2 linked regions of the Actinocorallia herbida genome follow. The protein of the gene in region 2 binds, or shares a complex with, the protein of the main gene of each other region. Links are inferred from orthologs where the notes say so. Each region holds a gene or a part of one and is shown on either strand. Other genes may lie near its edges.

Region 1 (15,831 bases), 420 kb from region 2 along the record:
TCGACCGCGCGGCGCAGCAGCGCCACCGCGTCCGCGCGTTCGCCGCGCGGCCCGAAGAGGCCGTCGCCGACGAACCGCGCGGTGCCGAAACCGAGCCGGTGCACCGGAAGGTCACTGCCGATGAAGAACATCCCGAACGACATGACGGCGACTTTACCCCGGTCCCCGACATCCCGCGTCGCAAGAGTAAGCCGGGAGTCATCCCAGCTCAGCGCATCAAGACCTGCGATAACTGACAATTCGCCGCATTAGCCAAGCGGTTTTTCCTTCCTTACCCCCATATGATCACCTGTCTCCACCCGGCCACACTGTGACCGCGGCCGGTTCGCCGGCAGGTGTCGGGGAGACACCGTTCCGGTGTCGTGTGGTGCGGTCACACGACACCGGAACCCACCCCGGGCCGTCCGGTCGAGGGTGCTCAGCGCAGGCTGCGGAAGACTCCCCCTGCGCCGCCGATCGCTCCGGTCGCGAAGAGCGGTCCACCCGGGAACACCGACAGGGACGACAGTTCGCCACCGGACGGAACCTTTGTCCACCCGCCCTTCGCGTCCCGATGGGCGAGCGCGGAGTCATAGCCGTTGACGTCGGTCGAGCCGAGGAACCAGTGGCCGCCGACGCCGTCCGCGACGGGGTGTTCCGAGTGCGTCATACGGCCGGATTTTTCGGAGATGTCCTCGCTGCGCCATCCCGTGTCCGTCTGGAACAGCAGGAAGGGCGAGACTCCGATCTCTCCGGTGATCCAGACACCTGACGCGTCGGCGGTGATGGAGTCCAACCGCGGGCCCTCCGGGCTGGGCGGGGCGTCATCGGCCGGGGGAGGTTCGGTCGGGAGCGCATCGGCGACGTCGACGGCCGCCCAGTCCTTGCCGTCGAAGCGGTGGACCGCGGCGGCGGTGATGTCGATGGCCCAGACGTCGTCGGCGGCACGGGCACTCGCCCGGAAGGCGTCGAACGGGATCTCCCGCTGCGACCAGGCCGCACCGTCGTAGTGCCAGGCCGTGTGGTCGCCGAGGAGCCAGACATCGCCACCGGCGGCGGCCAGGGTGAAGAAGCCCTCATCTGCGGGGAACGTCCTGGCGACCGTCCAGGCGCCGCCGTCCCAGTGCAGGGCCGAGGTGCCGCCGTCGTCGGTGCCGGCGAGCGCCCAGACGTCGGACGGCGAGACGGCGACGACCGAGCCGATCTCCCCGCGTTCGACCGGAAGCTCCTGCTCCGCCCAGTCCTTCCCGTCCCAGTGGAACGCCGTCGGCCGGTTCGGCCCGTCCGCCATCGGCATCCACGCCTTGATGCCGACCTTCTCCCACCCGAACGCCCACGCCTCCCGCTCCCCGGTCGCGACCACCTCCCCGAACACGACCGATCCCTCATCGGCCACCAGCTTCCACCGGTCGTTCCCGTCATCCCACGGGGCCTCCGCACCCACCCACACCACAGCGCCGAACGCGACCACGACGACACCCACCCGCTTCAGCAACATGGGACGAACAGTAGAAGCCCCGACGCAAGCGGCATATAGGTATTCATACTTAGATCCTCACCGCCCCCGGCAGGCCGACCTCACCAGGCCGCCCCACCGAAGACGATGACCGGGCCGGCTACCCCGTCGCCATGTCGACGAACCGGCTGTAGTGCCCCTGGAAGGCCACGGTGACCGTCGCCGTCGGACCATTACGGTGCTTCGCCACGATCAGGTCCGCCTCCCCCGCCCGTGGAGACTCCTTCTCGTACGCGTCCTCACGATGCAGCAGGATCACCATGTCCGCGTCCTGCTCAATGCTGTTGTGCAGGGCAATGCCGTTGGCGATGAAGTTACTGAGGCCCATGACCGTCGCGTCGAAGACCTCCTGGACGCCGATGCTCTCGACCGAGGCGATCTCGTCCCAGAACACGTCGTTGGTCGCCATCAGTTCAAGTTCGGTGCTTTCCAGCACCTCCGCCACCCGGGTGAGGCGCTGCCGTCCCGGCGCGTGCTTCCACTGGGTGCTGCCGCAGAACTTCGTACCCAGCGCCCTGGCGAACTCCCGGTGACTCATATCGCGTTCGGTGAGGATCGTCTTGACGTCGTCCCAGACCTCGACGGGAACCGTGTCACGATTCGTGTTCGCCCGCTTGGCTCGCAGGCGCGGAGCCGCCTCCCGCGCGACTTCACCGCGGGCCCCGTGCACGCCGACGTGCTCGAAGAACGCCAGCTGGTTCGGCGCGGCGTAGATGTGCAGTTGGTAAGAGGGCTCGTACCCCTCCTTCCGGGAGGTCTTGACCCGCGTGATGATGCCGAAACGGAGCAGCAGCCGCGCGACGTCGTCCACAAGGCGACGGCTGGACGAGGCGTAGTACACCCGGCACATATCGCTCTTGTCGTCCCACCACACGCAACCGTCGGTCGCCCACAGATGGCGCAGGAACAGCGCGACTTGGTCCTTCGGCAGGGAAAAGACGGGATGCGGCACGAACTTCTCGGCCGAGCGCAGGCCGAACAGACCGAGCTTGTCCAGCCACTCCGCGATCGGATTGCGCGAACCGTGCGTGAGGTGATGCGGCGAGGCCAGCCGGAGCGTCGTCACCCGGGCGTCCACGTGGTCGTCCCTGCGCACTCGCACGCCGAACCTGCGGACCGCCGACTCCTCCACGACACCGAGACATGCCTCATCCGTGCTGGCGTAGCGAATCGGCTGGCTCTTGACGAAGGAGCCGTCACCGATCAGGTGCGCGAGGACGACGATCTCGTCGTCGTCCATCCGGGCGGTGTTGAGCGGCGGCGGAACGTGCCGCGGCACCGCCACGCGGGCGCCGACGGCGAGCGAGCCGAGGTCCCGCCAGCCGCCGTAAGTGAGGAAGGGGTGGTTCATCGTCGCCTCGACCTGCCTGCCCGACGACAGCGTGACCCGGAAGACCTCCTTGTGGCCGCTGGAGAACGCATGGGTGAGCGTCCTGGGCACGTACTTGAGGCGGTCGTCCAGCGCCCACACGGGAATGTCCCGCGCACCGCTGGCGAACAGTTCCCCGATGGTCACCTCCTCGTTGTTGTCGGCGCGCATCAGCCTGGTGGAGGCGGTGACACAGCCCGATTCGCGAAGGTCGGAGACCATGGGGCGTTTGTCGGTGCGCTGTTCCGGGCCTCGGTTGAGCTGGGAGAGGGCGATGACGGGGACCTGGAGCTCCTTGGCGAGGAGCTTCAGGGAGCGGGAGAACTCCGAGACCTCGACCTGGCGGCTTTCGACCCGTTTGCCGGAGGACATCAGCTGGAGGTAGTCGATGACGACGAGGCGGAGGTCGTGCTGCTGCTTGAGGCGGCGGCACTTGGCGCGGATCTCCATCATCGACATGTTGGGCGAGTCGTCGATGAAGAGGGGAGCCTCGGCCACCTCGCTCATGCGGCGGGCGAGCCTGGTCCAGTCGTCGTCGTTCATGGTGCCGGAGCGCATCGCGTGCAGCGCCACCCGCGCCTCCGCCGACAGCAGACGCATCGTGATCTCGTTCCGGCCCATTTCCAGGCTGAAGAACGCCGAGGTCAGACCGTGCCTGATGGACGCGGCCCGCACGAAGTCCAGCGCGAGCGTGGAGTTGTGGGTGGCCACCATGCGCCGCCCAGCGAGGTACAGCCGGTCCGCCGCGTCCACCTGCACGCACTTGACCGGCCGAGACGGCACCGGCCGTACCGCGACGATCCGCCGCTCGCCGGCCACCGGCCCGGCCTCCCGCCGCGCCTCCTTGTGCGCACGCTCCTTCACCGAGTCCCGGAAGACCTCTTCGTCGGTGACGAACACGATGTCCGCCCGCTCCCCGGTCTCGCCGGGCAGGGCCGGGCGCCGGGTGCAGGGGTGGGCGAGGGTGGCCAGGAGTTCGGCGACGGAGTCGGCGAGGGCGGCGGGAAGCGCGGGCAGGGTGATCGTGCCGTCGGGGCGGGACAGACCCGCCGCGTCGAGGATTCCGGCGAGGAGGGCGCGGCGCTGCGGCGCGGAAGCGCGCAGGTAGGCGCTCGGGAGCCCGGAGTCCGCGGCGAGTTCGTTCTCCCCAGGCCGTGGACGACCGGCGAGCGCACCCTCGACGCGCATCGCGAGTTCGCCCTCGACGGGTGAGGCGACCGCGGCGGAGGCGACGAGCGCGCCGAAGGCGTAAGGCGCGACGGGGAGGGGTGCCGATGGCAGGACCAGCGGAGCGTGCAGGGCGACGGTATGGGCCGGCGAACCGTCGGAGGCGAGAAGGGACGCCGCGATCTCGGCCGTGGTCCTCACCGCCTCGACGCCGGAGGACTCCAGGGTCGTCCACAGGTGCTCGGCGTCGGCGACGATCCTGGCGCCGTCGCAGAACTCCACCTCGAAGCAGGGGCGGCCCTCCATCACCTCACTGATCGCGGTGACGGCCACGGGGCGGCCATCGGAGCCGAGCAGGAGATCGCCCGGGGCCGCGGCGCGCATGGTGGTCCAGCCCGCGGGGGTCGGGAGCGGGGTGTCGAGATCCAGCGCCTTGCCCATCGCGGGCCGGGCCGCGATGACGATCATCTGGCCGCCGTGCAGGCCGTTGGTGAGCGCGTCGAGATCGGTGAAGCCGGTGGGCACGCCGACCATCGAGCCGTCGCGGCTGCCGATCGCCTCGATCTCGTCGAGCGCGCCCGGCATGATGTCGCCGAGCTGGAGGTAGTCCTCGCCGGAGCGCTTGTCGGCGATCGCGTAGACCTCGGCCTGGGCCTGGTCGAGCAGATCGTCGGCGTCGGCGCCCGCGGTGTAGCCGAGCTGGACGATGCGGGTGCCCGCCTCGACCAGGCGGCGCAGCACCGAGCGCTCCTGCACGATCTTGGCGTAGTACCCGGCGTTGGCGGCCGTGGGCACGGAGTTGATGAGCGTGAACAGGTACGGGGCGCCGCCGGTGCGGGTGTGCTCGCCGCGCTTGGTCAACTCGGCCCCGACGGTGACGGCGTCGGCGGGTTCGCCGCGGCCGTACAGATCGAGGATGACGTCATAGATGACCTGGTGCGCGGGCCGGTAGAAGTCGTTGGAGCGCAGCTCCTCGACCACGTCGGAGATGGCGTCCTGCGCCAGCATCATGCCGCCCAGCACGCACTGCTCGGCATTGAGGTCGTGCGGCGGCACCCGCTCGAACTCCGATTCCTGCCTGGGGATCTCGGCGATGCTCACCCCGCACACCTCCGCTCTCCGGGCAGACCTGCCCCACCGTTCTAACCCGACCGTCTGACATTCTCGGACCGAAGCGGAGCGACTCCAACTCAGCCCTGTGGATAACCCTGTGGATGACCTGTGCAGAGGTCCCCCCAGCCTGTGGATAACCTGTGGACAACTTGGGGACAACCGCGTTGCCAGATCACGAAATGAGGCCCTGAGCTGCGGAAGTACGATCCACAACCTGTGGATGACGAAAACCCTCGAGAAAACCTCGACACCGCGCGCGGCGGAGGCCTCAACGGAGAGATCCTCAGGCTCGCGATCCCGGCATTCTTCGCGCTCGTCGCCGAACCGCTCTTCCTGCTCTCCGACGCCGCGATCGTCGGACGGCTCGGCACCGCGCAACAGGCCGGGCTGACGATCGCCGGACAGGCCATGGCGACGGTCGTCGGGTGCTGCGTCTTCCTCGCCTACGCCACGACCGCCGCCGTCGCCCGCCAGGTCGGCGCGGGACGGCGCCGAGAGGCGACCCGTCAGGGCGTCGACGGCATCTGGCTCGCGCTTATCCTCGGCGCCTTCATCGTCGCCGCGGGGGTGCCCCTCGCCCCCGCCATCGTCGGATTCCTCGGCGAGAACCCCTACGCGACCGAATACCTGCGGGTCGCTCTCCTGGGCGCCCCCGGCATGCTCGTCGTCCTCGCCGGGACGGGCATCCTGCGCGGCCTCCAGAACGGGCGGTTCCCCCTGGCCGTCTCGGTGGCCATGTTCGCCCTGAACCTCGGGCTCAACGTGCTGTTCGTGCTCGTCCTCGACTGGGGCATCGCCGGATCGGCGTGGGGCACCGTCACCGCGCAGACCGCGGGCGGACTCGTCTACCTGGGCGCGGTCGTCTCCCTCGCACGAAAGCACCGGGCAGGGCTGCGGCCCGACCTGCGGGGTCTGCGCACGGCCGCGGCCTCCGGCTTCGCCCTCGTCATCCGTACGGTGACGCTCCAGGCGACGCTCGTGTTGTCCACAAGGGCGGCCGCCCATCAGGGCACTGATGTGGCCGCCGCCTACGGCATCAGCTCCCGCATCTGGATGCTGTCGTCGTTCCTGCTCGACGCGGTGGCCATCGCCGGGCAGTCGCTGCTGGGGCGTCATCTGGGGGCCGGGGACGTCGCCAGGGCGCGCGCCGTGACGCGCCGGATGCTCTGGTGGGGGCTCGGCGCCGCGTGCGCGTTCGGCGCCGTGCTCCTGGCCACCCGCACGGCGATCCCCCCTCTGTTCGACGCCTCCCCCTCCGTCTCTGCGCTGCTGCTGCACGCGCTCGTGGTCGTCGCGCTCATCCAGCCGCTCGGCGGCCTGGTGTTCGTGCTCGACGGCGTCCTCATCGGCGCGGGCGACATGCGCTACCTCGCCTGGGCCGGAGTGGCGACCTTCGCGGCGTTCGTCCCGGCGGTACGGCTCGCCGCGGACCACGGGATCGTCGCACTGTGGGTCTCCCTCGGCTGGTGGATGCTGATCCGGCTCGGCACGCTGGCCTTCCGCGCGCGTTCCGGCCGCTGGCTCGTGACGGGCGCCGTCCGCTGAGAGCTGCCCCGGACTCCCGATTCGAAAACATGCTCGAATTGTCAGTGGGGCGCGCTAGACTTCGAACATGCGTTCACCACACGGGGAAAGGCTGGCCCGGCTCAGCCAGGCGATCGACGAGCTGTCGGCGCACGGTCTCGCCGGCCTGCCACCTGATCTGCTCGCCGAGCGCGTCGAGCACATCTTCACACTCGTGGAGGGCATCGACCCGGAGTCCGCCCGGCGCCGCACCCGCCGAGCCGTCATCGAGAACTGACGGGGCATCTCGGAGATCAGGACGGCACACAGACGGGACGGCGTGGAAACGAGCGAGGCCCGCATCCGATGCGGATGCGGGCCTCGCGCGGCTGCTGGTGAGCGTCAGGCGACGGTCAGGTTGACCGTTCCGCCGATCTCCGAGTGGAGACGGACGGTGACCTGGTGGGCGCCCACGGTCTTGATCGGGTTCGAGATCTCGATGCGGCGCTTGTCGAGGTCCGGACCGCCGGCCGCCTTGACGGCGTCGGCGATGTCACCGGCGGTCACGGCGCCGAACAGGCGACCGCTCTTGCCGGACTGGGCCTTGACGACGACCTTGAGGCCCTTGAGGGAGTCGGCGACTTCCTTGGCCTGGTCGAACGTCGCGATCTCGCGGGCGGCGCGCGCCTTCTTGATCACGGCGATCTGCTTCTCGGCGCCCTTGGTCCACAGGATCGCGAACTGGCGGGGCACGAGGTAGTTGCGGCCGTAGCCGTCCTTGACCTCGACGACGTCGCCCGGCGCACCGAGGCCGGCCACCTGCTGGGTGAGGATGAGCTTCATTATGTTCGTCCCCTTCCTAGCGAGCGGTCGAGGTGTACGGGAGCAGCGCCATCTCACGAGCGTTCTTGATCGCCGTAGCGACATCACGCTGGTGCTGGGTGCAGTTGCCCGTCACCCGGCGAGCGCGGATCTTTCCGCGGTCGGAGATGAACTTCCGGAGGAGGGTCGTGTCCTTGTAGTCCACGTAGGAGATCTTCTCCTGGCAGAACAGACAGACCTTCTTCTTCGGCTTGCGGGGCGGTGGCTTGGCCATCGTGGTGCTCCTAGAGTGCAGAGCCCTGCGTTATGCAGGAATGGACATCATGGACAGAATACTTCGTTTAGAACGGGGGCTCGTCGGAGTAGCCTCCGCCGGACGGGGCGCTGGTGGCCCAGGGGTCGTCAGCGGGCGGGGCCTGGCCGCCGGAGTTGCCTCCGCCGCCCTGGTAACCGCCGCCGCCACCCTGCTGGTAGCCGCCGCCTCCGCCGCCGCCCTGGTAACCGCCGCCGCCTCCGCCGCCGAAACCGCCACCGCCCTGACGGGAGGTCTTGGTCACCTTGGCCGAGGCGTTCTTGAGCGACGGGCCCACTTCGTCGGCCTCGATCTCGTAGACGGTGCGCTTCTCGCCTTCGCGCGTCTCGTAGGAGCGCTGCTTGAGGCGGCCCTGGATGATCACGCGCATACCGCGCTGGAGGCTCTCCGCGCAGTTCTCCGCCGCCTGACGCCAGACGTTGACCGTGAGGAAGAGGCTTTCGCCGTCCTTCCACTCATTGGTCGCCTTGTCCAGGAAACGCGGCGTGGACGCGACCCGGAAGGACGCGACGGCCTGCCCGGACGCGGTGAACCGCAGGTTCGGGTCCTCGACGAGGTTGCCGACGAGGGTGATCGTGGTGTCGCCTGCTGCCATGGGTTATCGCTCCCGCCTGGAGTGTGGGGCCGGTCGCCGGAGGACTAGTCGCTGAGGACTAGTGGACCTCGGGACGCAGAACCTTGGTGCGCAGCACCGACTCGCTCAGGTTGAGCTGGCGGTCGAGCTCCTTGACCAGCGCGGGCTCCGCGGTGAGGTCGACGACGGCGTAGATGCCTTCGGACTTCTTCTGGATGTCGTACGACAGGCGCCGACGGCCCCAGACGTCGACCTTCTCGACCGATCCGCCGCCGGTCTTGACGACGTTCAGGAACTGGTCGACGGTGGGGGTGATCGCGCGCTCGTCGAGCGACGGGTCGAGGATCACCATGACTTCGTAGCGACGCATGAGGTCCCTACCTCCTCTGGACTGATGCGGTCACGGCGTGTCCGTGACAGGAGGGCTAGCTGCCTGCCCGTCCGTGCTCTGCGCACAGTACGGGACCGGACCACAGTACCAGCGCGTCGCAGGTCGTCATGCCGCGTTGGCGCGCCGCCTGTCCAGCTCGGCCATGAGGTCGAACATCCGGGCGCGCATGCGCGCCGTCTGGGTGGTCAAGGTGGACAGTTCGTCGATCAGCGCGTGGTCGTCGAGCTGTGCGAATTCATTCACACCCTGCTCAGCAGACCGCCCGGCGTGCCTCGCCGTCTCCTCTACCATCCGGTCCTCCTCCCTATCGAAGTCGTGTTCGACTCTAGCCTCTGCGGGTGACAAAACGGGGTCCAAGCTGTGGACTCGCCGATAATCTGACTCGTATGCGCATCGGAGCCCACGTCAGAGCACTCGATCCGATCGAGGCCGCGGCCGAGGTCGGGGCCGAGGTCGTCCAGATCTTCATCGGCGATCCCCAGAGCTTCAAGGCCCCCGTCGCCCCGGACGGGCTGGCGGAGGCGATCGCGGCGTCGGACGTCGAGGTCTTCGTCCACGCCCCGTACCGGATCAACGTGGCGACCACCAACAACCGGATCCGCATCCCCAGCCGCAAGCTGCTCCAGCAGCACCTGCACGCCGCCGCGGCCATCGGCGCCAAGGGCCTGATCGTGCACGGAGGCCACCTGGGCGACACCGACGACCCGCAGGTCGGGTTCGACAACTGGCGCAAGGTCTTCGAGCGGCTCGACTGCCCGGTCCCGCTGCTGATCGAGAACACCGCGGGCGGCGGCAACGCCATGGCCCGGCGGTTCGACCGGATCGCCCAGCTCTGGGAAACCCTGGACGGCGTCGACGGGATGGCGGAGAAGGTCGGCTTCTGCCTGGACACCTGCCACGCGCACGCGGGCGGAGAGGCCCTGATCGACGCCGTCACCCGGATCAAGGCGATCACCGGCCGGATCGACCTGATCCACTGCAACGACAGCCGCGACGCGTTCGACTCCGGCGCCGACAGGCACGCCAACCTGCGCAAGGGCCAGATCGACCCCGAGCTGATCCTCGCCGTCTGCCGGGAGGCCGCCGCCCCGATCGTCGTGGAGACGCCGGGCGAGGGGCAGGCCGAGGACATCGCGTGGCTGCGCGAGTCCCTGACGGCCGCGGAGGGCTAGCCGTCCAGTTCGGGGAGGCCGGGCAGTTCGCCCGGACCGGCCGGGAGCAGCACGAACATCGGGGTCTCGCTCTCGGCCCACGCCTCGACGGCGTCGCCGAAGACCTCGAGCGCGGTCGCGAAGACCTCGGGCGCCGCCTCCGACAGCTCGCGCCAGCCCGGCCAGACGATCAGGTAGCCCACCTGGGCGGGCAGCCATTCCATGTCGGTGAGCAGGTCGTAGCAGGCGTCCCAGCTATGGGCGTTGTAGTACTCGGGGAACTCCAGCACCTCGCCCACGTGCGCCAAGAACGCGTCCTTGTCTTCGGCGGGGCCCAGGCCGAAGACCTCCCACCCGCCGTCTTCCGCGGCGATGAGCCAGGGCGGCATCTCCACGTCGGTATGGCCGCCGCTCATCGCCAGCGGTAGCGCGAGCCGCCCTTCGGGGGTCCTCGTGGGGGTCGCCGGAGACGGCGCCCTGCGCACGGTGCGGAACAGCTCCGCCGGGTCGATCTCCCAGCGGTAGACGCCGGGCGTCCCCTGGCCGGCGATCACGTCTTCGAGCCCCTGCATGCCTTCCTCAGCCGGTGATCCGCAGGAATGTGCGGTAGTGATCGGGCGAGTAGTAGCGCTCTCCGCCCTCGCCCACGACGATCCGCCGCGGCCCCCTGTAGTGCTGGCCGGGCGCGGCGACGGTGAACTCCCGATAGTACCCACGGGGGTGTGCCGGCAGGAGCCTCTCCCGGTTGACGAAGACCGACCCGTCCCGTCGATAAGGGTAGGGGCCGCCTGCGGCGATGAGGGTCAGGGTCTTCTGGGCTGCTCTGGGGAGATCCGCGAACTCGATCGTCGCGTGCGCGACCGTCGTCTGGACGGCGGTGCGGACGGTGGTCGTCGAAGACCCACAGGCCGGGACGGACAGCAGGAGGAGGACGGGGAGGATCGCGCGTATCGCTGTGATCACGGTGCGTGATCTTAGGGCGGACGCCGCGTCAGATGCCGAATCCCCAGTTCAGCAGGCGGGTGGCGTCGGTGAAGCGGCGGCTCGCGGTGGGGGCGCCGAGGATCACGCCGATCTGGATCTTCTTGCCGCGCTGGGCGGCGAACAGAAGGCAGTACCCGGCCTTCGAGGTGTACCCGGTCTTGATGCCCAGGCCGCCCTCGTACTTGCCGATCAGGGTGTTGGTGTTCTTCCAGGTGTAAGAACGGTCGTTCAGGCTGCGCACCGTGATCTTCTTCGTGGCGAAGATCTTCTTCAGGGTCGGGAAGCGCAGTGCGTACCGGCCGAGCTTCACCTGCGAGGCGGCCGTCGAGTACGTCGAATACTGCGACGGGTAAGGCAGGCCGTCGAAGTTGGCGTACTTGGTGTTCGCCAATCCCAGCCGCTTGGCCTCGGCGTTCATCTTCTTGACGAACCCGTCGTATCCGGGGCCGTAGGTGTCGGCGAGGGCGGCCGCGGCGTCCGCGCCGGACTCCAGGAGGGTGCCGTAGAGCAGGTCGCGGACCTTGACGCGGTCGCCCACGACGAGACGGGCCTCGGTCGCGCCCCATTTGTCGCCGTACGTGGTGTACTTCCGCTTGATCTTGATCGGCCGGTCCAGATCGGTCTCGGTGCGGAGCACGACGATGGCCGTCATGACCTTGGTGAGACTCGCGATCGGGCGCTTGGTGTCGGCCTTGCTCTTCCAGATCGTCCTGCCGTTGAGGCTGAGCAGACCCGCCCCCGCCTTGATCGACGAGGGCGGCTTCGTCACGTCGGGAGCGGCGGCGGCAGGGGCTGCGGGGACGGCGACGAGGGCCGCACCGGCGGCCACGGCGGCGATCAGCTTGCGCACGACGCTCCCGGATCTTTCGGTTCAGGACGGTCGCCACCTTGTCAGCCGACACTGACATCACGCAAACCGCACGGGCTCGAAGAAAGTTGTCCACAGATTCGATCGCCGTCCGCTGCGGGGCGATCGCGGAGCGCATGCTGGGGGCATGACGCAAACGACGTTGTTCTCGATGCCCGGATCGCGGTTCGCGTTCGTCAGCCTGCGCGGGCGGGGGCCGCTCGCCGAACGGGCGCGGCGGCTCGGTGCCGCCGAGCCCGGGGCCGTCCTCAGGCTGCGCACGGCCGCCCATCTGTGGGGGCTCGCGGTGCCCCGCCGCCCCGCGGAGGCGATTCCGCTGGACGTCGCGCTGCCCGATCCGCGCGGCGCGCCCCTGCCGTCGCCGGATCTCACGGAGAGGGACGGGCGGGTGCTCACCACCCTGGAGCGGACCGTGTTCGACTGCGCGCGGGAGCTCCCCCGATATGACGCGCTCGCCGTCGTCGACCAGGCACTGGCCCTGGGCGTCGGCCGGGAGGCATTGGCGGGCCGGGCACGGCGCGCACGGGGCCGGGGCACCGCCCAGGCCGTCGCCGTCATCCGGATGGCCGATCCCGGGGCCGAATCCCCCGGCGAGTCGCTCGTGCGCGGGGTCGTCATAGACGCGGGCTTCCCCAAGCCGTCCTGCCAGGTCCCGGCCCTCCCGACCGGCTACCGCCTCGATCTGGGCCACCCCGAGTACCGCAGCGCCCTCGAATACGACGGCGAGGCCTTCCACACCGGCCGTGCCAACCGCACCCGCGACGCCCTTCGCCACGCCGTCCTGGCCGAAGCCGGCTGGCGCGTCCTCCCCGTCACCGCGGAGTTCCGCACCGCCCCCGCGCCCTTACCTCTCCGCCTGGCTCACCATCCTCCAGAACTCCGGCTGGACCCCTGCCCCCGCCCACCTCAGCCAGATCGCCACCCACATAACCCGCCTGACCCGCCCCCGAGACCGCCGCAGCCTCTTCTAGCCACCCCCTACAGGCCGCCCGGGGCCCAAGGCCATGGACGAGCCCACGGACGCCGGACGCCGGGGGGCCGGGACCGGGCCGATGCCAGCCCCGCGCCCCCAGGCGCCCAGGGCCTGGGCCATGGGCCAGGCCAGCGCCCACAGGCGCCGCCATGGACCGACGGCTCTTGGGAGCGGGGCGGCCCGGGGACGAGGCGTGCGCGGGACGGGCCGGGTGGCGTTCGGGTGGGGTCGGCCGGTCCACCGGCCCCGCAGCGCCTGAGCCCCCGTACCCCTCCTGAGGAGGTGACGTCCGGGTGGGGTCAGCCGGTCCACTGGCCCTGGGTGAAGGAGGCGGTGAAAGCGACCATCAAAGGGAGAGAGATCGACAGGTAGACGGCGAGGAGCCAGCGGTGGCGGGACATGAGGTGGCCGAGAACGATCCAGAGGGGGAACCAGAGGAGGGTGGCGCGGCCGATGGAGAGGTAGAAGCTCGACGTCATGAAGGCGGCGAGCTGGGTGGCGACATAGACGAATTCGGGCCACTGGCGCTGGTGCAGGAGCCAGGCGACGAGGAGGACGCCGACGGCCGCCGCGGCGATCTCGACGCGGAACGCGTTCGTCCACTCCGACTGGATCTGGAAGGCGTTGACCCAGGTCGTCTTGAAGGACTCCCACGGCATGACGGTCTGCCGGTTCCAGCCCTTCTCCTGGGCGTGCTGCCAGGCCATCATGTCGCCGGTCTCGTACCAGAGGTAGCCCATGTAGGCGGCGATCGAGACGAAGGGGGCGATAAGGAAGGGTGCTTTGCGCCAGTTGCGGGCCTTGCGGCCGTGCGGTCCGACGAGGAACTCGACGATCATGGCGAGTGCGAGGAACAGGCCGGTGATCCGGACGACCGAGGCCGCCGCGGCGAGAAGCGCGGCGTACTCCCAGCGCCCCTTCTTGGCGAGCAGCCAGGCGGGCAGCGCCAGGGCGAGGAAGAGCGCCTCGGAGTAGGCGGCGAAGAGGAACACCGCACACGGGCTGGTGATGATCGCCAGCACGGCGAGGAAGCCGGGCCTGCCCCACCAGGCCTCCGGCCGCTCCTCCGTGCCCGCGTCCAGATCCGCGCCGCCTGGCGCGGTCGCGCCCCTCCGCCGCTCCGCGGCCCCCGCGGACCCGGGACGCTCGGTGCCCACCCCGACGGCCCCGAACTCGGCAGTCCGCTCACCGACCCGCCCGGAGACCCCACCCGAAGCCCGCTCGGCGGCGCTCTCCGCACCGAACCCGGAGGCACGCCCGGACCCGCTGGACGCATGCTCGGCACCGCGATCCGGGATCCACTCGGCGGCGTGGTCCCGGTCCCGCCCAGCGACGAATCCGGAAGTGCGCTCGGTGGCCCCGCCCGCACGATCCGAGGGGTGTTTCCCGGCGTGATCGCGGGTGCGTCCTGAACCGGGAGCGCGCTCGGAGGAGCCGTCCAGGGCGGAGGTGCGGGATGGGGGGGCGCCTATGCGGTGGCGGAGGAAGGTGGGGGTGGAAGTGGGGAGATCGGTCAGGCGAGAGAGGGCGATGGCGACGACGGGGCCGGCGAGCAGGGAGATGAGGAGGCCGGCGGCGCGGTAGTCCGAGACGACGAGGCCCACGAACCGGATGACCAGGGGGTATCCGGGGAAGAAGGCGGGCCAGCTTTCCGGGTCGTAGACGTCCGGGGGGCCGCCGCTGTAGCCGTAGGTCGCGAGCCACCAGAACCGGTCGGCGTCCCAGCGGTTCCAGCGGGTCAGGTAGTCCGGCCAGGGCCCGTCGTGCGGGATCACCCGGATCGCCACGATCGAGAACCAGGCCACCGCGAGCGCGGCGGTCAGCCACGCGCCTGCCGCGGTCCGGTCAGCCCTCCGAGGGATCAGCCTCTTCATACTGAGGCGTTCTACCACGCCCGCCCTCTGCCCCCTGTAAACACCGCCAAACCCCCGCACCTCAGCCCTGCCCGGTGGCGGCGGGAAAGGGGGAAGGGCCCGTGCTCCGGAGCACGGGCCCTTCCCTTGAGGCTATTGCGCTGTTTGTCTGTTGCCTTGGCCCTGGCCGTTGTTCTGTTGGTTCGGGACGTTCGGGTCGTAGTCGTTCGGGTCCTGGTCGGCGGTGACACCGTCGCCGTCGTTGTCGACGTGGGCCTGGTCGCCGCCGTCCTGCGTGGCGCAGGCCGGGTAGTCGGCGTGCGCGACGCAGAACCAGTCCGGCGGGTCGTTCTCGGTGCCGGGCGGCGGCTTGGTCGCGTCACAGGCGGGCGGGAGCTGGCCGACCTGGCAGCCCGGCAGGTCCTGCTGACCGCCGCCACCGTCGCCGTGCCCGTTGTTCTCGCACTGGTTCATGATCTGCTCGATCGGACCGCACTTGTCGGTCTTGGTGGGCTTCGGCTTCAGCGTGTCCCACTTCATCGTGTCGCCCGTGTAGGTGGGCGTCGGGAACTGCTCGAGGTCCGAACCCGCCAAGGCCTTGTCCATGAAGGCCTTCCAGATGAGCGCCGGGTAGTGGCCACCGTAGGAGGCGGACTCCCCGATATAGGGCTCCATCGACTTGCTCTTCTGGTGGTACACCGTCGCGGCCGCGGAGTACTGCGGCGTGTAGCCGACGAACCAGGTGGCGGCCCCTTCGTCGGTGGTGCCGGTCTTGCCCGCGGCGGGCTGGCCGTTGACGAGCCGTGCCTCCTTACCGGTACCGCTGGTGACGACCGCCCTCATCGCCTCGGTGGCCTGGGCCGCCTGGTCCTCGGTGAGGACCTGCTTCTTCTTCCAGGGCAGAGGGACTTCGGATTCCTTGCCGGTGCCGCTGTCCTTGTGGGTGATCTTGGTGATCAGGTGCGGAGTGTACGCGGTGCCGCCGTTGGAGAACGCGGCGTAGCCCGCGGCCTGGTACATGGCCGGGACGTTGGAGACACCGAGCGAGAGGCTCGGGTTGGCCGGATCCATGCCTTCGGTCGGCAGGCCGAAGTCCTTGGCCTTCGCGATCACCTTGTCCAGGCCGACCTTGATGCCGAGCTTGACGAACGAGGAGTTGATCGACTGCTCGGTCGCCTTGACCAGGGTGATCGCCTGGCCCTCACTGTGCGCGCTGCGCATCCAGTAGCCGCCCCGCTGGTCCTGGCACACCGTC
Region 2 (13,642 bases):
CCTTGCGCCCCACGTTGGGGATGAACGGCTCCATGTGCATCTCGGTGCCGATGCCGTGCCCGCCGTAACCCTCGACGATGCCGTAGCGGCCCTGGGAGCGCACGTAAGACTCGACCGCGTGCCCGATGTCGCCGAGGTGCCCGCCGACCTTGCAGGCCGCCATACCGCGCCACAGCGACTCCTCGGTGACGTCGAGGAGGCTCGAGACGTCCGGGGCGATCTCGCCGACGGCCACGGTCACGGCGGCGTCGCCGTGCCAGCCGGCCACGATCGCGCCGCAGTCGATCGAGACGACGTCGCCCTCGCGCAGCACCTTGTCGGCGCGCGGGATGCAGTGCACGATCTCCTCGTTCACCGAGGTGCACAGGGTGGCCGGGAAGGGGGTGATCGGCCCGGGTACGCCGATGAAGGATGGGATGCCACCGCCGCCGCGAATGTTGTCCTCGGCGATACGGTCCAGGTCCAGCGTGCTGACGCCCGGCTTCACCGCCGCGGCGACCAGGGCGAGCGTCTCGCCCACCAATCGCCCGGCGACCCGCATGAGCTCGATCTGCTCAGGCGACTTCACCTGGATGCGCGTCCGCCTTCTGAACACCCGTCCCCCCTGCTGCCCTGCTAGTAGGTCTACGCGCGCAGCGCGCCGAGCGCGCGGCCGGTGACCTCTTCGACGGTCCCGGTGGCCTGAATGCCCACCAGGATCCCTTCCTTGTCGTAGAACTCCACGAGCGGCTCGGTCTGTTCCTTGTAGACCTCGAGCCGGTGCCGGACGACCTCTTCCTTGTCGTCATCGCGCTGGAAGAGATAGCCGCCGCAGTCGTCGCAGATGTCGTCGCGACCCTCGTCGAACTCCACATGCCAGATGCGGCCGCACTGGCCGCAGGTCCGCCGGCCCGAGAGCCGCCGCACGACCTCTTCCTCGTCGACCACCAGCTCCAGGACCTTGTCCAGGGCCAGGCCGCCTTCGGCCAGGATCGTGCGCAGGGTCTCGGCCTGCGGCACGTTGCGGGGGAATCCGTCCAGCAGGAACCCACCGAGGGCGTCCTGCTGGGAGATACGGTCCCGCACCATGGCGACCGTCACCTCGTCGGGGACGAGGTCGCCTTTGTCCATGTACTGCTTGGCGAGGACGCCGAGCTCGGTTCCGCCGCTCACATTGGCGCGGAAGATGTCACCTGTCGAGATCTTCGGGACCGACAGATGGGATGCGATGAACTGGGCCTGAGTTCCCTTGCCCGCTCCCGGGGGGCCCACGAGCACGATACGCACTAGCGGAGGAAACCTTCGTAACTACGCTGCTGGAGCTGAGATTCGATCTGCTTCACGGTGTCCAACCCAACGCCGACGATGATCAGGATGCTGGTGCCACCGAACGGGAAGTCGTTCGCCGCCTGGATCAGCGAGAACGCCACCAACGGAATGAGGGCGACCAGACCCAGGTAGAGCGCGCCGGGGGCGGTGATCCGCGTGAGCACGTAGTCGAGGTACTCGGCGGTCGGCCGCCCCGGACGGATGCCCGGGATGAAACCACCGTACTTCTTCATGTTGTCGGCGACTTCAGTGGGGTTGAACGTGATGGCCACGTAGAAGTACGTGAAGAACACGATGAGTGCGAACGTGACCGCCATGTTCACCGGGTTGTCCTGCTGGAGGTAGGGCAGGAGGTACTTCCCGAGGAACTCGCTGTTCGGCCAGAGCTGACCGGCGAGCTGCGGCAGGTACAGCAGCGACGAGGCGAAGATCACGGGGATGATGCCCGCCTGGTTGACCTTCAGCGGGATGTAGGTCGAGGTGCCGCCGTACATGCGGCGGCCGACCATCCGCTTGGCGTACTGCACCGGGATGCGGCGCTGCGCCTGCTCGACGAAGACGACGGCGGCGACGATCGCGAGACCGACCAGCAGGACGATCGTGAAGACGAAGCCGCCCTTGGTCTGGAAGATGTTGATGAACTGCTGCGGGAACGAGGCGACGACCGTGGTGAAGATGAGGATCGACATGCCGTTGCCGATGCCGCGGTCGGTGATGAGCTCGCCCAGCCACATGATGACACCGGTGCCGGCGGTCATCACGATGACGATGGTGACGACCGTGAACAGCGAGGTGTCGTACAGGATGTCCACCGACTGCCCGGTGAACAGGTTGCCGGTCGAGGCCATCGCGACGATGCCCGTCGACTGCAGGATCGCCAGCGCGATCGTCAGGTACCGGGTGTACTGGGTGATCTTCGTGGTGCCGGCCTGGCCCTCCTTCTTGAGGGCCTCCAGGCGTGGGATCACCACGGTCAGCAGCTGCAGGATGATGCTCGCGGTGATGTACGGCATGATGCCGAGCGCGAAGATCGAGAGCTTGAGCAGCGCGCCGCCGCTGAAGAGGTTGATCAGCGAATACAGGCTCGCGTTGGCGCCGGATTCGGCGGCATCGATCGCGGTCTGTACCGCGCCCACGTTGACGCCCGGGGTCGGGAGCAGTGAACCGATCCGGAACACCACGATGATCATCAACGTGAACAGTAGCTTTTTGCGCAGGTCGGGCGTCTTGAATGCCCTAACAACAGCGGTGAGCACCATTCCTCCTGCGCGTTTACGACCTGTTCAGACGGCCGGGGCGGCCGCGATCCAAACCCTTGCACGGGTCCCTAGTGGGACCCGTCGAATGCTAACAGCAGACGCAGCCGGGGCCGACCCTCCAACGATGGACGGTCAGCCCCGGTTCCGCATCTCGTACAAGAGACCGTCAGACCTGCTCGGCGGTCCCGCCGGCGGCGACGATCTTCTCCTTGGCGGAGCCGGAGAAGGCGTTCACCTTCACCTGCACCGCGACGGAGATCTCGCCCGTGCCGAGGATCTTCACCGGACGGCCGGCGCGGACCGCGCCCTTGGCCGCCAGGTCCTCGGCGGTGACCTCTCCACCGGAGGGGTACAGCTCGCCGAGCTTGTCCAGGTTCACGACCTGGAACTCGACCCGGTTCGGGTTCTTGAAGCCCTTGAGCTTCGGAACCCGGCGGATCAGCGGCATCTGGCCGCCCTCGAAACCGACCCGCACGGTGTTCCGGGCCTTGGTGCCCTTCGTACCGCGACCGGCGGTCTTGCCCTTGGACGCCTCGCCCCGGCCCTTGCGGACCTTCTTCTTGTGGGCGCCCGGAGCCGGCTTGAGGTCGTGGACCTTCAACGCCTCGCTCATGATTCGACCTCCTCCACCTTCACCAGGTGGGCAACGGTGCGGATCAGGCCGATGACCTCGGGCTTGTCCTCCCGAACGACACTCTGGCCGATCTTCTTGAGGCCCAGGGTCCGCAGCGAGTCCCGCTGGTTCTGCTTCTCGCTGATCACGGACTTGATCTGCGTGATCTTGAGCTGGCTCACGAGTTCACCTCGACCTTCGCGGCCTCGAGACCGGCGGCACGCGCGCGCAGCATGGCGGCGGGAGCGACGTCCTCGATCGGCAGGCCACGCTTGGCCGCGATCTCCTCGGGGCGCTTGAGCTGCTTGAGCGCCGTCACCGTCGCGTGGACGATGTTGATGGCGTTCGAGCTGCCGAGCGACTTGGAGAGCACGTCGTGCACGCCCGCGCACTCCAGGACGGCGCGCACCGGACCACCGGCGATGACACCGGTACCGGGGCTGGCCGGCTTGAGCAGCACGACGCCCGCGGCGGCCTCACCCTGGGTGAGGTGCGGGATGGTGCCCTGGATCCTGGGGACCTTGAAGAAGTTCTTCTTGGCCTCTTCGACGCCCTTGGCGATGGCCGCGGGGACTTCCTTGGCCTTGCCGTAGCCGACGCCGACCGTGCCGTTGCCGTCGCCGACGATCACGAGGGCGGTGAAGCTGAAGCGACGACCACCCTTCACGACCTTGGCGACGCGGTTGATCGCGACGACGCGCTCGATGTAAGACGTGCCCTTGTCGGCGCCACCGCGGCGGTCGTCACGGCGTCCGTCACGACGGCCGTCACGACGCTCGCCGCCCTGGCCGCCTCCGCGACTGGGAGCAGCTGCCATTAGTGGTTCCTCTTCTCAGACTGGGTCCTGGAGGTCACAGTGCGAGACCCCCCTCGCGGGCGCCGTCCGCGACGGCGGCAACGCGACCGTGGTACTTGTTGCCCGCCCGGTCGAAGACGACGGCCTCGACACCGGCGGCCTTGGCGCGCTCGGCGACGAGCTTGCCGACTTCCTTGGACTTCGCGGTCTTGTCGCCCTCGGCCGAGCGCAGCTCGGCCTCCATGGTCGACGCGGAGGCGACGGTCTTGCCCAGGGTGTCGTCGACGACCTGGACGAAGACGTGCTTGGTGGAGCGGGTCACGATGAGGCGCGGACGCGTAGCCGTGCCGACGACCCTCTTGCGAACCCGAAGGTGACGGCGCTTGCGGGACGTCGCCCGCTTGCTCGTGCCCTTCCGGAACAGGCCCTTGGTGCCAGCCATGACTACTTACCAGCCTTTCCGACCTTGCGGCGGATCTGCTCACCCTGGTACCGCACACCCTTGCCCTTGTACGGGTCGGGCTTGCGCAGCTTGCGGATGTTGGCAGAGATCTCGCCGACCTGCTGCTTGTCGATGCCCTCGACCTTGAACAGGGTCGGCTTCTCGACCGTGAAGGTGATGCCCTCAGGCGCCTTGATCAGGATCGGGTGGCTGTAGCCGAGGGAGAACTCGAGGTCCCTGCCCTTGGCCACGACGCGGTAACCGACGCCCTGGATTTCAAGGGTCTTGGCGTACCCCTGGGTGACCCCGACGATCATGTTGAAGATCAGGGTGCGGCTCAGGCCGTGGAGGCTCCGAACCGTGTTGATGTCGTTCGGACGGGTGACCGAGACCACACCGTCGTTCAGCTCGACCGCGATCGGCTCAGCGATCACTTGCTCAAGCGAGCCCTTCGGGCCCTTGACCGAGACCTTCTGGCCCTCGATCTTGACCTCGACTCCGCTGGGAACGGAGATGGGCAGACGTCCAATGCGAGACATTGTCTGTTTCTCCTTCCGCTACCAGACGTAGGCGAGGACTTCGCCGCCCACGCCGCGCTTGCCGGCCTGCTTGTCGGTCATGAGTCCGGAGGACGTCGAGATGATCGCGACGCCCAGTCCGCCCAGGACCTTCGGCAGGTTGTCCTTCTTCGCGTAAACCCGGAGACCGGGCTTGGAAACGCGCTTGATACCGGCGATGGAGCGCTCGCGGGTGGGACCGAACTTCAGGTCCACCACGAGCTTCTTGCCGACTTCGGCATCCTCCACGTGCCATCCGGTGATGTAGCCCTCCTGCTGGAGGATCTCCGAGATGTGCGCCTTGATCTTCGAGTACGGCATCGACACGCTGTCGTGGTATGCCGAGTTCGCGTTACGCAGACGCGTGAGCATGTCTGCGATCGGGTCGGTCATCGTCATGGCCGCTTGGCCCTCCTCGCTGCGGTTTCCAGCTGCCCCGGCTCCTCCCGCCTCACGAGCGGGGAGCGCAGGACCCTACGGACCTACAGCGTGGTCGTGGGCGCCGTCAGGGACGCGCGCCCGGTTTGTTGTACGTACGGTACGCGATCCGCGCCGTGACCGCGCAATCGGCGGTCACGGCACGAGATCCGCGTGGTGTCCCGTGTGGCCCGGGAACCCCGGGCCGGGTCGCCGTCCTTACCAGGACGACTTGGTGATGCCGGGCAGCTCGCCCCGGTGCGCCATCTCACGGAAGCAGACACGGCACAGGCCGAACTTCCGGTAGACCGAGTGCGGGCGACCGCAGCGCGAGCACCGGGTGTAACCCCGGACGCCGAACTTCGGCTTGCGAGCAGCCTTGGCGATCAGAGCCTTCTTCGCCATCTTCTCAGGCCTCCTTGAACGGGAAGCCGAGGAGCTTCAGCAGCGCCCGGCCCTCTTCGTCGTTGGTCGCGGTCGTCACGATGGTGATGTCCATGCCACGCTGCCGGTCGACCTTGTCGACGTCGACCTCGTGGAACATGACCTGCTCGGTCAGACCGAAGGTGTAGTTGCCCCGGCCGTCGAACTGCTTGGGGTTGAGACCCCGGAAGTCGCGGATGCGCGGCAGCGCGAGCGACAGCAGCCGGTCGAGGAACTCCCACATGCGGTCGCCGCGCAGCGTGACGTGCGCACCGATCGGCATGCCCTCGCGCAGCTTGAACTGCGCGATGGACTTCTTCGCCTTGGCGACGGCGGGCTTCTGACCGGTGATCGCGGTCAGGTCCTTGACGGCGCCTTCGATCAGCTTGGCGTCGCGGGCGGCCTCACCGACACCCATGTTCACCACGATCTTGGTCAGACCGGGGATCTGCATGACGTTGGCGAAATCGAACTGCTCCTGCAGCTGCGACTTGATCTCTTCCCGGTAGCGCAGCTTGAGCCGCGGCTGGGGGATCTCGACGGAAGTCTCGGTCATGTTCAGATCTCCTTGCCGGTACGACGGGAGATCCGGACCTTCTTGCCGTCGTCGTTGACCGTGTAGCCCACGCGAGTCGGCTTGCCATCCTCGACCAGCGCGACATTGCTGACGTGCAGCGGCGCCTCGACGGTGACGATCCCGCCGCCCTTGCCCTGGGCGTCGACCTTGGTGTTCTTCTTGATGAGGTTCGCACCCTCGACGGTCACGCGCTCGCGCGTGGTGTCGACGGCGATGACCTTGCCGGTGGCGCCCTTGGACTTACCGGCGATGATGACGACCTCGTCGCCCTTGCGGATCTTCATTACAGCACCTCCGGCGCGAGCGAGACGATGCGCATGAACTTCTTCTCGCGCAGCTCGCGGCCGACCGGGCCGAAGATACGGGTGCCCCGGGGGTCCCCGCCATCCTTGATGAGGACAGCCGCGTTCTCGTCGAAACGAATGTAGGAACCGTCGGGACGACGGACTTCCTTGCGCGTGCGAACGACGACGGCCTTGACCACGTCGCCCTTCTTCACGCCGGCCGCGGGAATGGCGTCCTTCACCGTGGCGACGATGATGTCACCGATGCCCGCATAGCGCCGACCGGAGCCACCGAGCACACGGATGCAAAGGATCTCCTTCGCACCAGTGTTGTCGGCGACCTTCAGTCGCGACTCCTGCTGGATCACTTCTAACTCCTGTTGGTTCTCACCGGTTCTCCGGTCTGCGCCGGAGCCTGGTGGATCTGCCCTTCCGGAATCGGCCCGGGAGGGGGAGTGCGGGGAGCTGCCGCGGCACGGGACACGCCCGGCGGCCGGGGCAGCTCGGCCCCCCGCAGGTCCAGTTACTTGGCCTTCTCCAGGATCTCGATGACGCGCCAGCGCTTGGACGCCGACAGCGGACGGGTCTCCATCAGGCGGACCCGGTCGCCGACGCCACAGGCGTTGGCCTCATCGTGAGCCTTGTACTTGGTCGTACGGCGGATGATCTTGCCGTACAGACGGTGCTTGACGCGGTCCTCGACGGCGACGACGACGGTCTTGTCCATCTTGTCGCTCACCACAAGGCCCTCACGGACCTTGCGGTTCGCCCTCGCGGCGGTCTCGGTGGTCTCGCTCACTTCTCGCCCTCCTCGGCAACGGTGACGATGCCGAGCTCGCGCTCCCGCATCACGGTGTAGATGCGGGCGATCTCTCGCTTGACCGTCCGCAGCCGCCCGTGGCTTTCCAGCTGACCGGTCGCCGCCTGGAACCGGAGGTTGAAAAGCTCCTCCTTGAATTCCTTCAGCTTGGTCACCAGCTCGTCCTCGGGCTGGGTGCGCAGGTCTTCGGCCGTGTTCGCCATTACTCGCCCACCTCCCTCTTCACGATCCGGCACTTCATCGGCAGCTTGTGGATGGCGCGGGTGAGCGCCTCACGAGCGATCTCTTCATTCGGGTAGGACAGCTCGAACATCACCCGACCGGGCTTGACGTTCGCGATCCACCACTCGGGGGAACCCTTACCGGAACCCATGCGGGTCTCGGCCGGCTTCTTGGTCAGCGGGCGGTCCGGGAAGATGTTGATCCAGACCTTGCCGCCACGCTTGATGTGGCGCGTCATGGCGATACGAGCGGACTCGATCTGCCGGTTGGTCACGTAGTGACCCTCGACAGCCTGGATGCCGTACTCGCCGAACGTCACCTTCGTACCGCCCTTGGCCATACCACGGCGCTTCGGGTGGTGCTGCTTACGGTGCTTGACCCTGCGAGGGATCAGCATGGAACTCAGCTCCCCTCAGGCGCCGGAGCAGCCTCGGGGGCGGCCGGCGCGGTGTTCTCGTTCTGACGCGGGGCGCGCTCGCCACCACCGCGACGGGCGCCGCCACGGGCCGGGCGGTCGCTGCGGCCACCGCGGCGGTCCCCGCCACGACGGTCGCCGCCGCCACCGGCGCCGGCACCGGCGCGCTGGGCGGCCGCCCGCTGCTCGCGCTCGGCGCGAGTGGCGGCGGCGTCACCCTTGTAGATCCAGACCTTCACGCCGATGCGGCCGAAGGTGGTCCGGGCCTCGTAGAAGCCGTAGTCGATGTCCGCGCGCAGGGTGTGCAGCGGCACCTGGCCCTCGCGGTAGAACTCCGACCGGGACATCTCCGCGCCGCCGAGACGACCGGAGCACTGGACCTTGATGCCCTTGGCGCCGGACTTCATCGACGACTGGATCGCCTTGCGCATGGCGCGACGGAACGCGACACGGCTGGACAGCTGCTCGGCCACGCCCTGCGCGACGAGCTGCGCGTCCATCTCGGGGTTCTTGACCTCGAGGATGTTCAGCTGGACCTGCTTGCCGGTCAGCTTCTCCAGGTCGCCCCGGATGCGGTCGGCCTCCGCGCCGCGGCGGCCGATGACGATGCCCGGCCGGGCGGTGTGGATGTCCACGCGGACGCGGTCACGGGTGCGCTCGATCTCCACCTTGGAGATGCCGGCCCGGTCCATGCCCTTGGTGAGCATGCGCCGGATCGCGACGTCTTCCTTGATGTAGTCCTTGTAGAGCTTGTCGGCGTACCAACGGCTCTTGAAGTCGGTCGTGATACCGAGTCGGAACCCGTGCGGGTTGATCTTCTGCCCCACTACCGGGCCCTCCTTGTCTTCTTGACCGGCGCGCCCTCATCGACGGACTCGACGACCACGGTGATGTGGCTGGTGCGCTTGTTGATGCGGTAAGCGCGACCCTGCGCACGCGGCCGGAACCGCTTCAGGGTCGGACCCTCGTCAACCCAGGTGCGGGAGACGACGAGCGTGTCCTGCCCCAGGTTGAAGTTGTGGGTGGCGTTGGCGATGGCGCTGTTCAGCACCTTGCCGACCGGCTCGCTGGCTGCCTGAGGGGCGAAGCGCAGCACAGCCTGAGCCTCCGCGGCCGGCAGGCCACGGATGAGGTCCACCACACGGCGGGCCTTCCTGGGCGTGACGCGGATGAACCGCGCCTGGGCCCTGGCTTCCATGACTGTTCCTCTCGTGTGATTGCTGCGCTTCAGCCTCGACGGCTGCGGCGGTCTTCCTTGACGTGGCTGCGGAACGTGCGGGTGAGCGCGAACTCGCCCAGCTTGTGTCCGACCATCGACTCACTGACGAACACCGGGACGTGCTTGCGGCCGTCGTGCACGGCGATCGTGTGACCGATCATCTCCGGCACGATCATGGAGCGCCGCGACCACGTCTTGATGACGGTGTGGGTCCCCTTCTCGTTTTGCGAGTCCACCTTCTTCATAAGGTGGTCGTCCACGAAGGGGCCCTTCTTCAGGCTACGTGGCATGACGACTCCTACCGCTTCTTGTTGCTGCGACGACGGACGATCAGCTTGTCGCTGGGCTTGCCGGGCTTACGGGTCCGGCCTTCCTTCTGGCCCCACGGGCTGACCGGGTGGCGTCCACCAGAGGTCTTACCCTCACCACCACCGTGCGGGTGGTCGATCGGGTTCATGGCGACACCGCGGACGGTCGGGCGCTTGCCCTTCCACCGCATACGGCCGGCCTTGCCCCAGTTGATGTTGGACTGCTCGGCGTTGCCGACCTCACCCACCGTCGCGCGGCAGCGGACGTCGACCTTGCGCATTTCGCCGGACGGCATACGCAGGGTCGCGTACATGCCCTCCTTGGCCAGGAGCTGGGCGCCGGAGCCCGCGGAACGGGCCAGCTTGGCACCGCCGCCCGGACGCAGCTCGATGGCGTGCACCACGGTACCCGCGGGGATGTTGCGCAGCGGAAGGCAGTTGCCGGGCTTGATGTCGGCGCCGGCGCCGTTCTCCACCGCGTCACCCTGACGCAGGCCCTGCGGGGCGAGGATGTACCGCTTCTCACCGTCCGCGTAGTGCAGCAGAGCGATGCGCGCGGTCCGGTTGGGGTCGTACTCGATGTGCGCGACCTTGGCCGGGATCCCGTCCTTGTCGTGGCGACGGAAGTCGATCACACGGTAGGCGCGCTTGTGCCCGCCACCCTGGTGGCGGGTGGTGATGCGGCCGTGGTTGTTACGGCCGCCCTTCTTGGGGAGCGGTCGCAGCAGCGACTTCTCCGGCTCGGACCGCGTGATCTCGACGAAGTCGGCCACGCTGGAGCCACGACGACCCGGAGTCGTCGGCTTGTACTTACGGATGCCCATCTTTTTCGTTCATCCCATCCAGTTCGGAACCCCGGCCCTTAGGCCTGGGGGCCGAAAATGTCGATCCGCTCGCCCTCCGCCAGGCTGACGATCGCGCGCTTGGTGTCCTTGCGCTTGCCGTAGCCGTGGCGGGTGCGCTTGCGCTTGCCCTGCCGGTTGATCGTGTTGACGCCCGTGACCTTGACGCCGAAGACCTCTTCCACCGCCTGGCGGATCTGGACCTTGTTGGCGCCCGGCGCGACGACGAAGGTGTACTTGCCCTCGTCGAGCAGACCGTAGGACTTCTCGGACACGACCGGCGCGAGAAGGATGTCCCGGGGGTCGTAGATGTTGCTCACTTGTCGCTCCCCTTGGCGTGGGCGACGAAAGCCTCGTAGCCCTTCTCGGTGAACACGATGTCGTCATTGACCATGACGTCGTAGGTGTTCAGCTGGTCGGCGACGATGACGTGCACGGAAGGCTCGTTGCGCAGGGACTTCCAGGTCAGCTCGTCCTCGCGGTCCAGGACCACCAGGACGCGCACGGCCGAGGTCACCTCGCGCAGCGCCTTCACGGCGAGCTTCGTCTTGGGGGCGTCCCCCTCGACCAGGCCGTCGACGACGTGCACCTGACCCGCGCGGGCCCGGTCGCTCAGGGCGCCACGCAGAGCGGCGGCCTTCATCTTCTTCGGCGTCTTCTGGGTGTAGTCGCGCGGCTGCGGACCGTGGACGATGCCACCACCGGCGAACTGCGGCGCACGGGTCGAGCCCTGACGGGCGCGGCCGGTGCCCTTCTGGCGGTACGGCTTCTTGCCACCGCCGCTGACCTCACCGCGGGTCTTGGTCTTGTGCGTGCCCTGCCGCGCCGCGGCGAGCTGCGCCACCACGACCTGGTGGATCAGGGGAACGCTGACCTTGGCCTCGAAGATCTCGGGGGCCAGCTCGACGTTGACCTTCGTCACGACTGGGTCTCCATCTTCTTCACGGCGTTGCGGACCAGCACCACGCCGCCGTTGGGGCCGGGAACAGCACCCTTGATGAGGATGAGGTTCTTCTCGGCGTCCACGGAGTGCACGGTGAGGTTCTGGATGGTCTTGCGGACCGAGCCCATGCGGCCGGCCATGCGCAGACCCTTGAACACGCGACCGGGGGTCGCGCAGCCACCGATGGAGCCCGGCGAGCGGTGCTTGCGCTGCACGCCGTGGCCCGCGCCCAGACCGGCGAAGCCGTGGCGCTTCATGACACCGGCGAAGCCCTTGCCCTTGCTGGTGCCGGTCACGTCGATCTTCTGGCCGGCCTCGAAGGTCTCGGCGGTGACTTCCTGACCGAGGGTGTACTCGGCGGCGTCGTCCGTGCGGACCTCGACGAGGTAGCGGCGCGGCGTGACGCCGGCCTTCTCGAAGTGGCCGGCGGCCGGCTTGTTCACCTTGCGCGGGTCGATCTGCCCGAAACCGAGCTGCACGGCGTTGTAGCCGTCGTTCTCGGTGGAGCGGACCTGGGTCACGACATTGGGCCCGGCGAGGACGACGGTCACCGGAACGATCCGGCCCTCATCGTCATAAACCTGGGTCATGCCGAGCTTTTCGCCCAGGACGCCCTTCCTGTTGACGCTCATCGTGTTCCTTAGAGCTTGATCTCGATGTCCACGCCCGCGGGGAGGTCGAGCCGCATGAGCGAGTCAACCGTCTTCGGGGTGGGGTCGATGATGTCGATCAGCCGCTTGTGCGTGCGCATCTCGAAGTGCTCGCGGCTGTCCTTGTACTTGTGCGGCGAGCGGATGACGCAGTACACGTTCTTCTCGGTCGGCAGCGGCACCGGTCCGGCGACCTTGGCGCCAGTCCGCGTGACAGTCTCCACGATCTTCTTCGCCGAGCTGTCGATGACCTCGTGGTCGTAGGCCTTGAGCCGAATGCGGATCTTCTGTCCCGCCATGGTGCCCTCGGTGTCCTTTACTGCTCAAGCGGCGAGCTGTGGACTCTCTCCGCTATAACCTCCCGCTCTCGCGAGAGGCGGGCTGACGTGTCAAATGCGAGTGCTCGCGCACTCGCGGCGTGCCCCTAACCGAAAAAGGGCCAGAGGCAATGATATGTGACCGCGGGGGTACCTTCCGCACAGGCGGGGCACTCCCCCGCGGTCACATAGGTGATGTCTTACTTGAGGATCTTGACGACGCGACCCGCGCCGACGGTCCGGCCACCCTCACGGATGGCGAACTTCAGGCCCTCCTCCATGGCGACCGGCTGGATCAGCTGGACCGTCATGTCGGTGTTGTCGCCCGGCATGACCATCTCGGTGCCCTCGGGGAGGTTCACCACGCCGGTCACGTCGGTCGTCCGGAAGTAGAACTGCGGACGGTAGTTGTTGAAGAACGGGGTGTGGCGGCCGCCCTCGTCCTTGCCCAGGATGTAGACCTGCGCGGTGAACTCGGTGTGCGGGGTGTTGGTGCCCGGCTTGATGACACACTGGCCGCGCTCGACGTCCTCGCGCTTGATGCCGCGCAGGAGCAGACCGACGTTGTCGCCCGCCTGGCCCTGGTCGAGGAGCTTGCGGAACATCTCGACACCGGTGACGGTGGTCGAGGTGCTCTTCTCCTTGATGCCGATGATGTCGACGACCTCGTTGACGTTGACGACACCGCGCTCAATGCGGCCGGTGACGACGGTGCCACGGCCGGTGATCGAGAAGACGTCCTCGATCGGCATCAGGAACGGCTTGTCGGTCTCACGCTCGGGCTGCGGGATGTTCTCGTCCACGGCCTTCATGAGCTCGAGGATGGAACCGGCCCACTTCTCGTCGCCCTGGAGCGCCTGGTAGGCGGAGACGCGCACGACCGGGACGTCGTCGCCCGGGAACTCGTACTCCGACAGGAGCTCGCGGACCTCGAGCTCGACGAGCTCCAGGATCTCCTCGTCGTCCACCATGTCGCACTTGTTCAGGGCGACGACGATGTAGGGAACGCCGACCTGGCGGGCCAGGAGCACGTGCTCCTTGGTCTGCGGCATCGGGCCGTCGGTGGCGGCCACGACCAGGATCGCGCCGTCCATCTGGGCGGCACCGGTGATCATGTTCTTGATGTAGTCCGCGTGACCGGGGCAGTCGACGTGAGCGTAGTGCCGCGACTCGGTCTGGTACTCGACGTGCGCGATGGAGATGGTGATACCGCGCTCGCGCTCTTCCGGC

What was found.
Region 1: rplP (region 2) and rplI share a complex: the UniProt entries of both Bacillus subtilis proteins name them as parts of the 50S ribosomal subunit. The link is inferred for Actinocorallia herbida from one-to-one orthologs.

The regions. Positions count from the first base shown.
Region 1 is NZ_RJKE01000001.1:9,157,731-9,173,561, reverse strand. The notes cover bases 5,771-8,640. They hold rplI (50S ribosomal protein L9), read right to left. Parts: upstream 7,491-8,640; coding sequence 7,050-7,490; downstream 5,771-7,049. Other genes in these bases: rpsF (30S ribosomal protein S6), read right to left, coding at 8,436-8,640; EDD29_RS41765 (single-stranded DNA-binding protein), read right to left, coding at 7,811-8,377; rpsR (30S ribosomal protein S18), read right to left, coding at 7,507-7,743; EDD29_RS41780 (hypothetical protein), read left to right, coding at 6,757-6,945; EDD29_RS41785 (MATE family efflux transporter), read left to right, coding at 5,771-6,689. In the rest of the region: EDD29_RS41800 (aldo/keto reductase), read right to left, coding at 1-143; EDD29_RS41795 (hypothetical protein), read right to left, coding at 419-1,477; EDD29_RS41790 (replicative DNA helicase), read right to left, coding at 1,596-5,132; more of EDD29_RS41785, read left to right, coding at 5,361-5,770; more of rpsF, read right to left, coding at 8,641-8,726; EDD29_RS46050 (hypothetical protein), read right to left, coding at 8,853-8,990; EDD29_RS41750 (deoxyribonuclease IV), read left to right, coding at 9,134-9,919; EDD29_RS41745 (barstar family protein), read right to left, coding at 9,916-10,470; EDD29_RS41740 (guanyl-specific ribonuclease), read right to left, coding at 10,478-10,861; EDD29_RS41735 (D-alanyl-D-alanine carboxypeptidase family protein), read right to left, coding at 10,890-11,732; EDD29_RS41730 (hypothetical protein), read right to left, coding at 13,023-14,597; EDD29_RS41725 (transglycosylase domain-containing protein), read right to left, coding at 14,730-15,831. UniProt on the Bacillus subtilis protein: Binds to the 23S rRNA.
Region 2 is NZ_RJKE01000001.1:9,576,649-9,590,290, reverse strand. Bases 6,408-9,228 are described here. They hold rplP (50S ribosomal protein L16), read right to left. Parts: upstream 8,116-9,228; coding sequence 7,699-8,115; downstream 6,408-7,698. Other genes in these bases: rplV (50S ribosomal protein L22), read right to left, coding at 8,960-9,228; rpsC (30S ribosomal protein S3), read right to left, coding at 8,121-8,960; rpmC (50S ribosomal protein L29), read right to left, coding at 7,472-7,699; rpsQ (30S ribosomal protein S17), read right to left, coding at 7,200-7,475; rplN (50S ribosomal protein L14), read right to left, coding at 6,676-7,044. In the rest of the region: map (type I methionyl aminopeptidase), read right to left, coding at 1-595; EDD29_RS43745 (adenylate kinase), read right to left, coding at 625-1,266; preprotein translocase subunit SecY, read right to left, coding at 1,266-2,564; rplO (50S ribosomal protein L15), read right to left, coding at 2,734-3,180; rpmD (50S ribosomal protein L30), read right to left, coding at 3,177-3,362; rpsE (30S ribosomal protein S5), read right to left, coding at 3,359-3,997; rplR (50S ribosomal protein L18), read right to left, coding at 4,032-4,418; rplF (50S ribosomal protein L6), read right to left, coding at 4,421-4,957; rpsH (30S ribosomal protein S8), read right to left, coding at 4,976-5,374; EDD29_RS43705 (type Z 30S ribosomal protein S14), read right to left, coding at 5,612-5,797; rplE (50S ribosomal protein L5), read right to left, coding at 5,802-6,371; more of rplX, read right to left, coding at 6,374-6,407; more of rplV, read right to left, coding at 9,229-9,331; rpsS (30S ribosomal protein S19), read right to left, coding at 9,361-9,642; rplB (50S ribosomal protein L2), read right to left, coding at 9,651-10,484; rplW (50S ribosomal protein L23), read right to left, coding at 10,523-10,822; and 4 more genes. UniProt on the Bacillus subtilis protein: Binds 23S rRNA and is also seen to make contacts with the A and possibly P site tRNAs.